DNA from 2 places in the Microbacterium sp. KNMS genome. Region 1 is predicted to be linked to the other one. Evidence: predicted binding sites of a transcription regulator. Region 1 holds the regulator's gene; the other holds the start of a gene.
What was found. Region 1 encodes LexA, which represses DNA repair genes until DNA is damaged. Its sites were predicted from a motif close to TCGAACANNTGTTCGA; they were not measured.

Region 1 (4,195 bases):
GGTCGCGGCCGTTCAGCACGCGGACGTGCACGGTCAGGCCCGCGTTGAACGCGAGGGCCTCGAACGTGTGGCGCACGAGCGAGCCCGTGAAGTGGCCGCCGATGAGGTGCTGCTCGAAGCCCGCCGGCTCCCCCGTGTGCACGAGGTAGGGACGCCCCGAGATGTCGACGACGGCCTGTGCCAGCGCCTCGTCGAGCGGGACGAGGGCGTCGCCGTAGCGCGAGATCCCCGCCTTGTCGCCCAGCGCCTCGCGGATGGCCTGCCCGAGCACGATCGCCGTGTCCTCGACCGTGTGGTGCGCGTCGATGTGGGTGTCGCCGGTCGCCTTCACGGTCAGATCGGTGAGCGAGTGCTTCGCGAACGCCGTGAGCATGTGGTCGAAGAACGGCACGCTCGTGTCGATGCTGCTCCTGCCCGTTCCGTCGAGGTCGAGCTCGAGCTCGATGCTCGACTCGCTCGTGGAACGGGTGCGGCGCGCGGTACGGGTCATGCTCCGATTCTACCGGCGCGACCCGACCGGGCTCCTCGCGCGCTCAGCGGCCGATCTCGGCGAGCGCGTCGAGGAAGGCGCTCGTCTCGTCCTCGGTCCCCGCTGTCACCCGGAGGTGTCCGGGGATCCCGATGTCGCGGATGAGCACGCCGCGGTCGTAGAGCGCCTGCCAGGTCGCGTGCGGATCCTCCACGCCGCCGAACAGGACGAAGTTCGACCACGTCGGGTACACGGTGTAGCCGAGCGCCTCGAGCGTGGCCGAGATCCGGTCGCGCTGCTCGACGATCTCGTCGACCATCGCGAGCATCGTGTCGGCGTGACGCAGGGCCGCGGAGGCCGCCGCCTGGGTGAGCGCGCTGAGGTGGTACGGGAGGCGGACGAGGCGGAGGGCGTCGACGACCGCGGGGTCCGCGGCGAGGTAGCCGACGCGCGCGCCCGCGAAGGCGAACGCCTTGCTCATGGTGCGCGAGACGACGAGCCGGGGCCGCCCGGGCAGCAGCTGGAGCGCCGACGGCACGTCGCGGGGTGCGAACTCGCGGTACGCCTCGTCGACGATGACGATGCCGTCGGTCGCGTCGTAGACGGCCTCCACGACGTCGTTCTCGAGCGGCGTCCCTGTCGGGTTGTTCGGTGCGCACAGGAACACGACGTCGGGCCGGGCCTCCGCGACCTGCGCGGCCGCGCTCGCGGGCGTGAGGGAGAAGTTCGCCCCCCGCTCCCCCGACACGAACGTCGCGCCGACGCCGCGCGTCAGCAGCGTGTACATCGAGTAGGTGGGGGCGAAGCCGAACGCCGTCCGCCCCGGTCCGGCGAACGCCTGGAGGAGGTGCTGCAGCACTTCGTTCGAGCCGTTCGCGGCCCAGATCTGCTCGGGCTCGAGCCCGTGCCCGAGGTACTCCGCGAACCCCTCGCGGAGCGCCGTGAACTCGCGATCCGGGTAGCGGTTCACATCCCGCAGCGCGAGGGCCACCGAGTCCGCGATGTCGTCGGCGACCTCGTCGGGGATCGGGTGCGTGTTCTCGTTGACGTTCAGCGCGACAGGCAGCGGCGCCTGCGGAGCGCCGTAGGGCTGCTGTCCGCGGAGGTCGTCGCGCAGGGGGAGGTCATCGAGAGAGACGGTCACCCGTCCATGCTAGAGCGCGCGACGGACTCACTCGCCCGTCGAGTAGGCGGCGGGGATGGCGATCTCCTGCCCCGCGGCGATGTCGCTCCCCGGGAGCTGGTTGAGGTGCAGGATCTCGTCGACGACGTCGCGCGGGTCCGCCTCGGGGGCGACCGCCTGCGCGATGTCCCACAGGGTGTCGCCCGCCATGACCGTGACGGTGTCGAAGGTGCCGACAGGCGCACTGTCCTCGCGCGAGGCGAGGGCCGCGCCGCCGCTGAGCACCCCGAATCCGATCGCCGCGACGAGCGGAGCCGCGGCGAGCGCGGCGAGGACCCGGCGGCCGCGCACCGTGAGTCGGAGGCGGGTCGAGCGTGCCGGAGCGGAGCTGGTCGTGCGCATGGCGGTTCCTTCCTGTAGATCACTTCGAGTCCGCCTGCTCGGCCGGGAGAGACGGACCCGAAGTGATGTTCCGAACCTATCTTCGATGTGGTCGCGGTGTCAAGAACTCTCTTCGAACAGGTTTCGCGACTTCTGCGAGACACGCTCGAACAAATCTCCCGGAATCCCGTCGAGATCCGCTAGCGTCGTCCTGACGGGACCACCACATCACGCACCTCCGACATTCGAGCGGGGCAGCGAAGGAGCACGACATGACGGATGCGGGCACGCGCGAGGAGAAGCCGCGCACGCGGCGGCGCAAGAACCTGAGCGACAAGCAGCTGGCCATCCTCGAGGTCATCCAGCGCTCCATCCAGCACAACGGCTACCCGCCGAGCATGCGCGAGATCGGCGACGCGGTCGGACTGAAGTCGCTCTCGAGCGTGACGCATCAGCTCGGGCAGCTCGAGCTGAGCGGCTACCTGCGCCGCGACCCCGGCAAGACCCGCGCGATGGAGGTGCTCATCGATCTCCCGGGCTCGGCGGCCGAGAACCCGGCCGACTCGGGCCCCGCGGTCGGCGACGCCGCTCTCGTGCCGCTGGTCGGCCGCATCGCCGCCGGCGTCCCGATCACGGCCGAGCAGCAGGTCGAGGAGATCTTCCCCCTCCCCCGACAGCTCGTCGGCAAGGGCGAGCTCTTCATGCTCAAGGTCAGCGGCGAGTCGATGATCGACGCGGCGATCTGCGACGGCGACTGGGTCGTCATCCGGTCGCAGGGCACGGCGGAGAACGGCGACATCGTCGCGGCCATGGTCGACGGCGAGGCGACCGTCAAGACGTTCCGTCAGCGCGACGGCCACACCTGGCTCCTCCCGCGCAACTCGGCGTTCGAGCCGATCCTCGCCGACGACGCTGTGGTCCTCGGCAAGGTCGTCGCTATCCTGCGCGCGGTCTGACGGCGCACACGAGGAGGGCGGGAGCCGGTCGGCTCCCGCCCTCCTCGTGTGCCGGGAGCGAACCGGCGGTCAGGAAGCCGCGGTCTCGCGCAGCGCGACCCCGGCTTCGCGCAGCACCGCGAGCACCGTCTCGTGCTCGTTGAAGGCGTAGAGGTGGATGCCGGGGGCCCCGCCGGCGAGCACCTCGCGCGCGAGGTCCGCCGCGTAGGCGATGCCGATCTCCCTGCGGCCCTCGGGGGTCGGCTCGACCTCGAGCGCGATCGACAGCTCCGACGGCAGGGGCTCGCCCGTGAGCTCGAGCATGCGCGCGAGCTTGGCGGGAGAGGTCACGGGCATGATGCCGGGGAGGATCGGGATGGTCACGCCCGCGGCCCGGGCGCGATCGACGAAGCGCAGGTAGTCGTCGGCATGGAAGAAGAGCTGGGTGATCGCCGCCTCTGCGCCGGCCGCCTGCTTCGCGAGGAGCGCATCGAGGTGCTCGAGCGGATGGCGCGAGCGCGGATGCCCGTTGGGGAAGGCCGCGACGAGCGTGCGCGCACGCGGGGCGCGGTCCACCCGCACCGCCTCGGGAACGCCCGGGATCGTCGTCTCGCCGTAGGGAGCGCGCTCGGCCTGCACGCGGTGGATGAGCTGGACCAGCTCGGCCGAGGTGCGCAGGTCGCCCAGGAACGCGTCGTCCTCGTCCTTCCCGGCGGGCGGGTCGCCGCGGATGGCGAGGAAGCTGAGGATGCCCGCGTCGAGGAACTCGCGGATGAGGGCGCTCGCCGTCGCGTAGTCGTTGCCGACGCACGTGAGGTGAGCGAGCGGCTCGACGTCCGTGTTCTCGCGGATCCACCGCAGCACGCGCAGCGACGCACCGCCCGTGGAGCCGCCCGCGCCGTACGTGACGGAGAGGAAGTCCGGTCCCGCGGCGGCCAGGCGGCGGATGGTCTCCTCGAGAGCCGCGGTGCGCGCGGGCGTGCGCGGCGGGTACAGCTCGAACGAGAACGGCGTGGCCGACGTCGCCATGTCCCTCCTCCGTGCTCTCCGGTCGCCGCGGCGATCCCCTGCCGCCGCATCCGGCCTCTCCTCTCCCGACCGTAGTCGCCCGCGCGCGGGCGCGGGAGCATCTGTGACGCTCCGTGTCGGAACGTCGCCGGTTACCGTGGAGGACATGACGCAGACGCTCCCGTTCGGCTCGTGGCCGTCGCCCATCGCGGCGTCCGACATCGCGGGGAACTCCCCGCGCCTCGGCGACGCGCGGTTCGTCGGGGGCGACGTGTGGTG
Region 2 (4,195 bases), on a different contig from region 1:
TGGCGCTCGGCGCGCTGTCGGCCTGCCGCCATGCGGGCCTCGATGTGCCGCGCGACATCCGCGTGGCGGGGGTCGACGGTCTCACGATCGGGACCCTCGTCGCGCCGACCCTCACGACGCTGGCCGTCGACTTCGACGAGGTCGCCCGCCACACCCTCGAGCTCGCCGTCGCGCTCCGCGACGGCGACGCCGACGTCGATCGCTTCCGCGTCGTGCCGCATCGTCTCGTCCTGCGCGAGTCGGCGTAGCGAGGGCGGGGCCGCGGCCCCGCCCTCGCCTCAGTCGCCCTTCACGTTCACGAGCTGGCGCAGCGTGTGCCGCACCGAGACGAGATCGGCCGCGTCGGCCATCACCTGATCGATCGGCTTGTACGCCTGCGGGATCTCGTCGATGAACGCCTCGGTGTCGCGGTACTCGATGCCGGCCATCGCCTCGCGCAGCTGCTCGCGCGTGAACGTGCGGCGCGCAGCCGACCGCGAGTACTCGCGGCCGGCGCCGTGCGGCGAGGAGTTCAGCGCGAGGGCGTTCCCCCTGCCCTCGACGACGTACGACGCGGTCCCCATGGATCCCGGGATGAGCCCGGGGCGACCGGCGTCCGCCAGGATCGCTCCCTTGCGGGACACCCAGACGCACTCGCCGAAGTGCATCTCCGACTCCGTGAAGTTGTGGTGGCAGTTGATGCGCTCGAGCTCGTCGACCTCGGCGTCGAGGAAGCGGCCGAGCTGGTGCGCGACGCGGTCCATCATCTCCTCGCGGTTGAGCAGCGCGAACCGCTGCGCCCACCGCAGCTCCCTGATATAGCGGTCGAACTCGTCCGTTCCCTCGACGAGGTACGCCAGGTCGATGTGCGGCAGGTCGAGCTCGTCGCGCCGGGCCAGGCTCTTGGCGACGGCGATGTGATGCTGCGCGATCCGGTTCCCGACCCCGCGTGAGCCGGAGTGCAGGAACATCCACACGGCATCCGTCTCGTCGACCGAGACCTCGATGAAGTGGTTGCCGCTGCCGAGCGATCCGAGCTGCAGCCGCCATCTCCTCGCCCGCTTCGCGGGATCGAAGCCCGCCTCGGCGGCGAGCTGCTCGAGCTCGGCCACCCGCGGCTCGGCTGTGGCGACGACCTTGCGGTTGTCGTGCCCAGCCGAGAGCGGGATGGCGCGCTCGATCTGCTCGCGGAGCTCGCGCAGATCGCGCGAGACGAGATCCGCGCGCGTGAACGGCGTGCGCACTGCGATCATCCCGCAGCCGATGTCGACGCCGACCGCGGCCGGCATGATCGCGCCGCGTGTCGGGATGACCGATCCGACGGTCGCGCCGAGCCCGAGATGCGCGTCCGGCATGAGCGCCACGTGGGGGTGGATGAACGGCATGCGCGAGGACGTGCGCGCCTGCTCGACCGTCTGCTCGTCGATCAGGCTCGCCCACGACAGCAGGCGTTCCGAGAGCCTCTCCATGATTCCTTTCCTTCGATCCGCGGGTCCTGGTCCCCGGACCTCCTCCGCGTGACGGAAAGGAGACGCCCCGGACCTGTGCGGTGCGGGGTGTGATGCGAGCGGGTGCTGCTACACGGCCGGCGCCGGAGGGGTCGACGAAGAGCGGTTCTGGGGCTTGCTGCCCAGGACCGCCCGGCGAAGCTCCCGTCGCGGGCTCATCGCGTCGTCCTCTCGACTCGCTGCGTGTGCCGGTCGGCACAGCCTTGCGACCCTACCGGCGGGCCGTGTCGGCGCGCAAGGGGCCGCCTCGGAATCGCGAACCGATGCGAACGGATGTCCGCACGTGAGTTATCCACAGATCGAGATTCTTCGGTGGAATGTCCGAGGCGGTCGGTACTCTGGAGGCATGTCGAAGACGACGTCGCCGAGCGGGTTCTCGAGCGTTCCGTGGGAGTTCACGGACGACGAGATCGCGTCGACCCGCGCGCTGTGCGGGCGCCTGGAGACCTCGCGGCGACTGCGCGCGCAGGCCGATGCGATGGAGATCGAGGCGCTTGCCGAGGCCGCACGGATTGCTCGGGCGCAGCGGGAGCGCGCGGGCGGACCCTCGTCGTACGACTTCCCGTTCCGCTCGATGGCGAGCGAGACCGCGGGCGTGCTGCACGAGTCGAAGTCGCGGATGATGACGAAGCTCGCAGACGCGGAGGTGCTGGTCGAGCGGTACCCCGCGACGGTTCAGGCGCTGGCTGAAGGCCGGATCACCGTGCGGCACGTCGACGTGATCCGGCGGGCGGGGGAGCGGCTGCCCGAAGAGCTCGACCAGGAGTACGAGGAGGCGGCGATCGGGTTCGCCGAGACCGCCTCGCCCGGCCAGTTGCGGGCCTTCGCGATCGAGCTCGCTGAGCGACTGTGCCCGACGCCGATCGCCGACCGGCATGCCGCCGCACGCGCGCGTCGACGGGTCCGCGTGGATGACCTCGAAGACGGCGTGAGCAGATTCGAGCTGATCACCTCCACAGCCGAGGTCCACGCGGCGCGGGACCGCATCCGGAGCATGGCCCGAGCGATCGTCGCCGAGAACCGCCGCGCGCGGAAGGCGGCGGAAGCGGAAGGCGGGCCGGAGGCGGCAGCGGAGGTCGACCCGCGCACGCAGTCGCAGATCGAGGCGGACCTGTGGATGGACCTGGCGCTGACGGGCCGGCCGTCCGCGCACGCGCTCCGTGAAGGCGGCGCGCTCGACGCGATCCAGGCGAACGTGCAGATCGTCATCCCCGTCGAGACGCTGGTGGGGCTCGACGACGAGGCCGCCTTCGTCGCCGGGCACGGTCCGGTCGACCCCGAGACGGCGCGGCGCCTGGCCGGACACGCGGCGGGGTGGGACCGGGTGTTCCTGCGTCCTGACACCGGAGCCCTCCTCACGGTGGACCGATACGCCCCCACCGCGGCGCAGCGCCGGTTCCTCCTCGCGCGGGACGAAACGTGCCGTGGCCCGGGGTGCGAGAACCGAGCCGCGACGGCGGATCTCGACCATACGATCCCGTATCTGCGCGGCGGGGAGACGTGCGTGGGCAATCTGGAGTGCCTGTGCGAGGGATGTCATCTCGACAAGCACCACTCGCCGTGGACCGTCCGCCAGATCAGCCCCGGGGTGCTCGAGTGGGTCAGCCCGATCGGGCGGACCTCGGTCGACCGCCCGAGACCCCAGGTACGGTTCGAGTCCCTCCCGGAGCCGAGGGCGAGATCCGGCGCCGCGCCGCCGGGGGAGTGGCCGTCTCTCGAACACGAGGTTGAGGTCGAGATCGATGCTGACCTCGAGGTCGACGTCCCGATCCCCGATGTGCTGCCGGACGCGCCTCCGTTCGATGAGGCCTGGCAGCAGCTGCTCTACGACGAATGGGTTGCCGAGATCGAGGCGGATGAGTTCGACCTGCTCGTCAGCGAGTCGAGCGGCGCGGTCGGGAGTGCGATCCATCCCTCGGTCTGAGCCGCGGGGCGCAGCTCGTCGGGTACGGGGAGGGTGTGCCCGAGCGCGTGGGCGCGCGCGTTGAGCGACGCCGCGAGCGCGTCGAGTGCGTCGTCGGAACGGCCGAGCAGATCGCGCTGACCGTCGTCGACGTCGAGCCACGGGGCGAGGCCGAGGAGCGACTCCGCGGCCCGCATCCGCGCGTCCGGCTGGGTCTTGTAGCCGGCTGTCTGCACACCCCAGAGTCGCAGGGCCGCGGCGGGGTAGACCTCGACCAGCCTTCCCGCGCCCGAGCGGTCGATGCGCTCGCCTGCCGCCTCGAAGGCGGCGAGCAGCTCCGCGCAGTGCATGGCGGTCATCCCGAGTCGGTCCGTCGAGACGCTGAGCGGCCACCGCCCGGTCACCTCCCGCACCGCCCGATCGGTGTGACGATAGGCGAGCCGACGGCGCCAGTCCCTCCCGGAGAGCGATCGCGGCGACATCTCACCGCGCTCGTGCGCGGAGACGAAGGCGACGAACTCGGCCGGCCAGCCGAATGCGCAGTCGATCGCGACGACGTCCGCCCCCTGCGCGAGCGCGACGATCTGCACATCGTCGATCCCGACGGCGAGGCTCGTGAGCCGAGCGGAGCCATCCGTCCACTCGATCCCGGCCGCGGCCGTCCGCTGGGCCTCCGCTGCGAGGTCGACGCCGATCGTGAGCACGCCCCCACCCTATGGGCGCCAGAGCCCCCCTATCGCGGCGTCGGCACGGCGAACCGCAGGACGGCGGCGAGCGGGGCGCCGTCGGTGAGATCCTCGCGTCG

Region 2: a site for LexA is predicted at 1,753-1,768, ahead of ACWXWW_RS04190 (DUF222 domain-containing protein). Genes of this name have one in related genera too.

Annotation. Positions count from the first base shown of each region.
Region 1 covers NZ_JBSQBP010000001.1:24,801-28,995, forward strand. The annotation lists gene hisB (imidazoleglycerol-phosphate dehydratase HisB) at 1-490, opposite strand, end outside; gene ACWXWW_RS00135 (histidinol-phosphate transaminase) at 534-1,613, opposite strand; gene ACWXWW_RS00140 (LysM peptidoglycan-binding domain-containing protein) at 1,641-1,994, opposite strand; gene lexA (transcriptional repressor LexA) at 2,246-2,929, shown strand; gene ACWXWW_RS00150 (methylenetetrahydrofolate reductase) at 2,999-3,937, opposite strand; gene ACWXWW_RS00155 (alpha/beta hydrolase family protein) at 4,083-4,195, shown strand, end outside.
Region 2 covers NZ_JBSQBP010000004.1:135,882-140,076, reverse strand. The annotation lists gene ACWXWW_RS04200 (LacI family DNA-binding transcriptional regulator) at 1-248, shown strand, start outside; gene ACWXWW_RS04195 (RtcB family protein) at 279-1,448, opposite strand; gene ACWXWW_RS04190 (DUF222 domain-containing protein) at 1,834-3,411, shown strand; gene ACWXWW_RS04185 (DUF429 domain-containing protein) at 3,312-4,094, opposite strand; gene ACWXWW_RS04180 (baeRF11 domain-containing protein) at 4,124-4,195, opposite strand, start outside.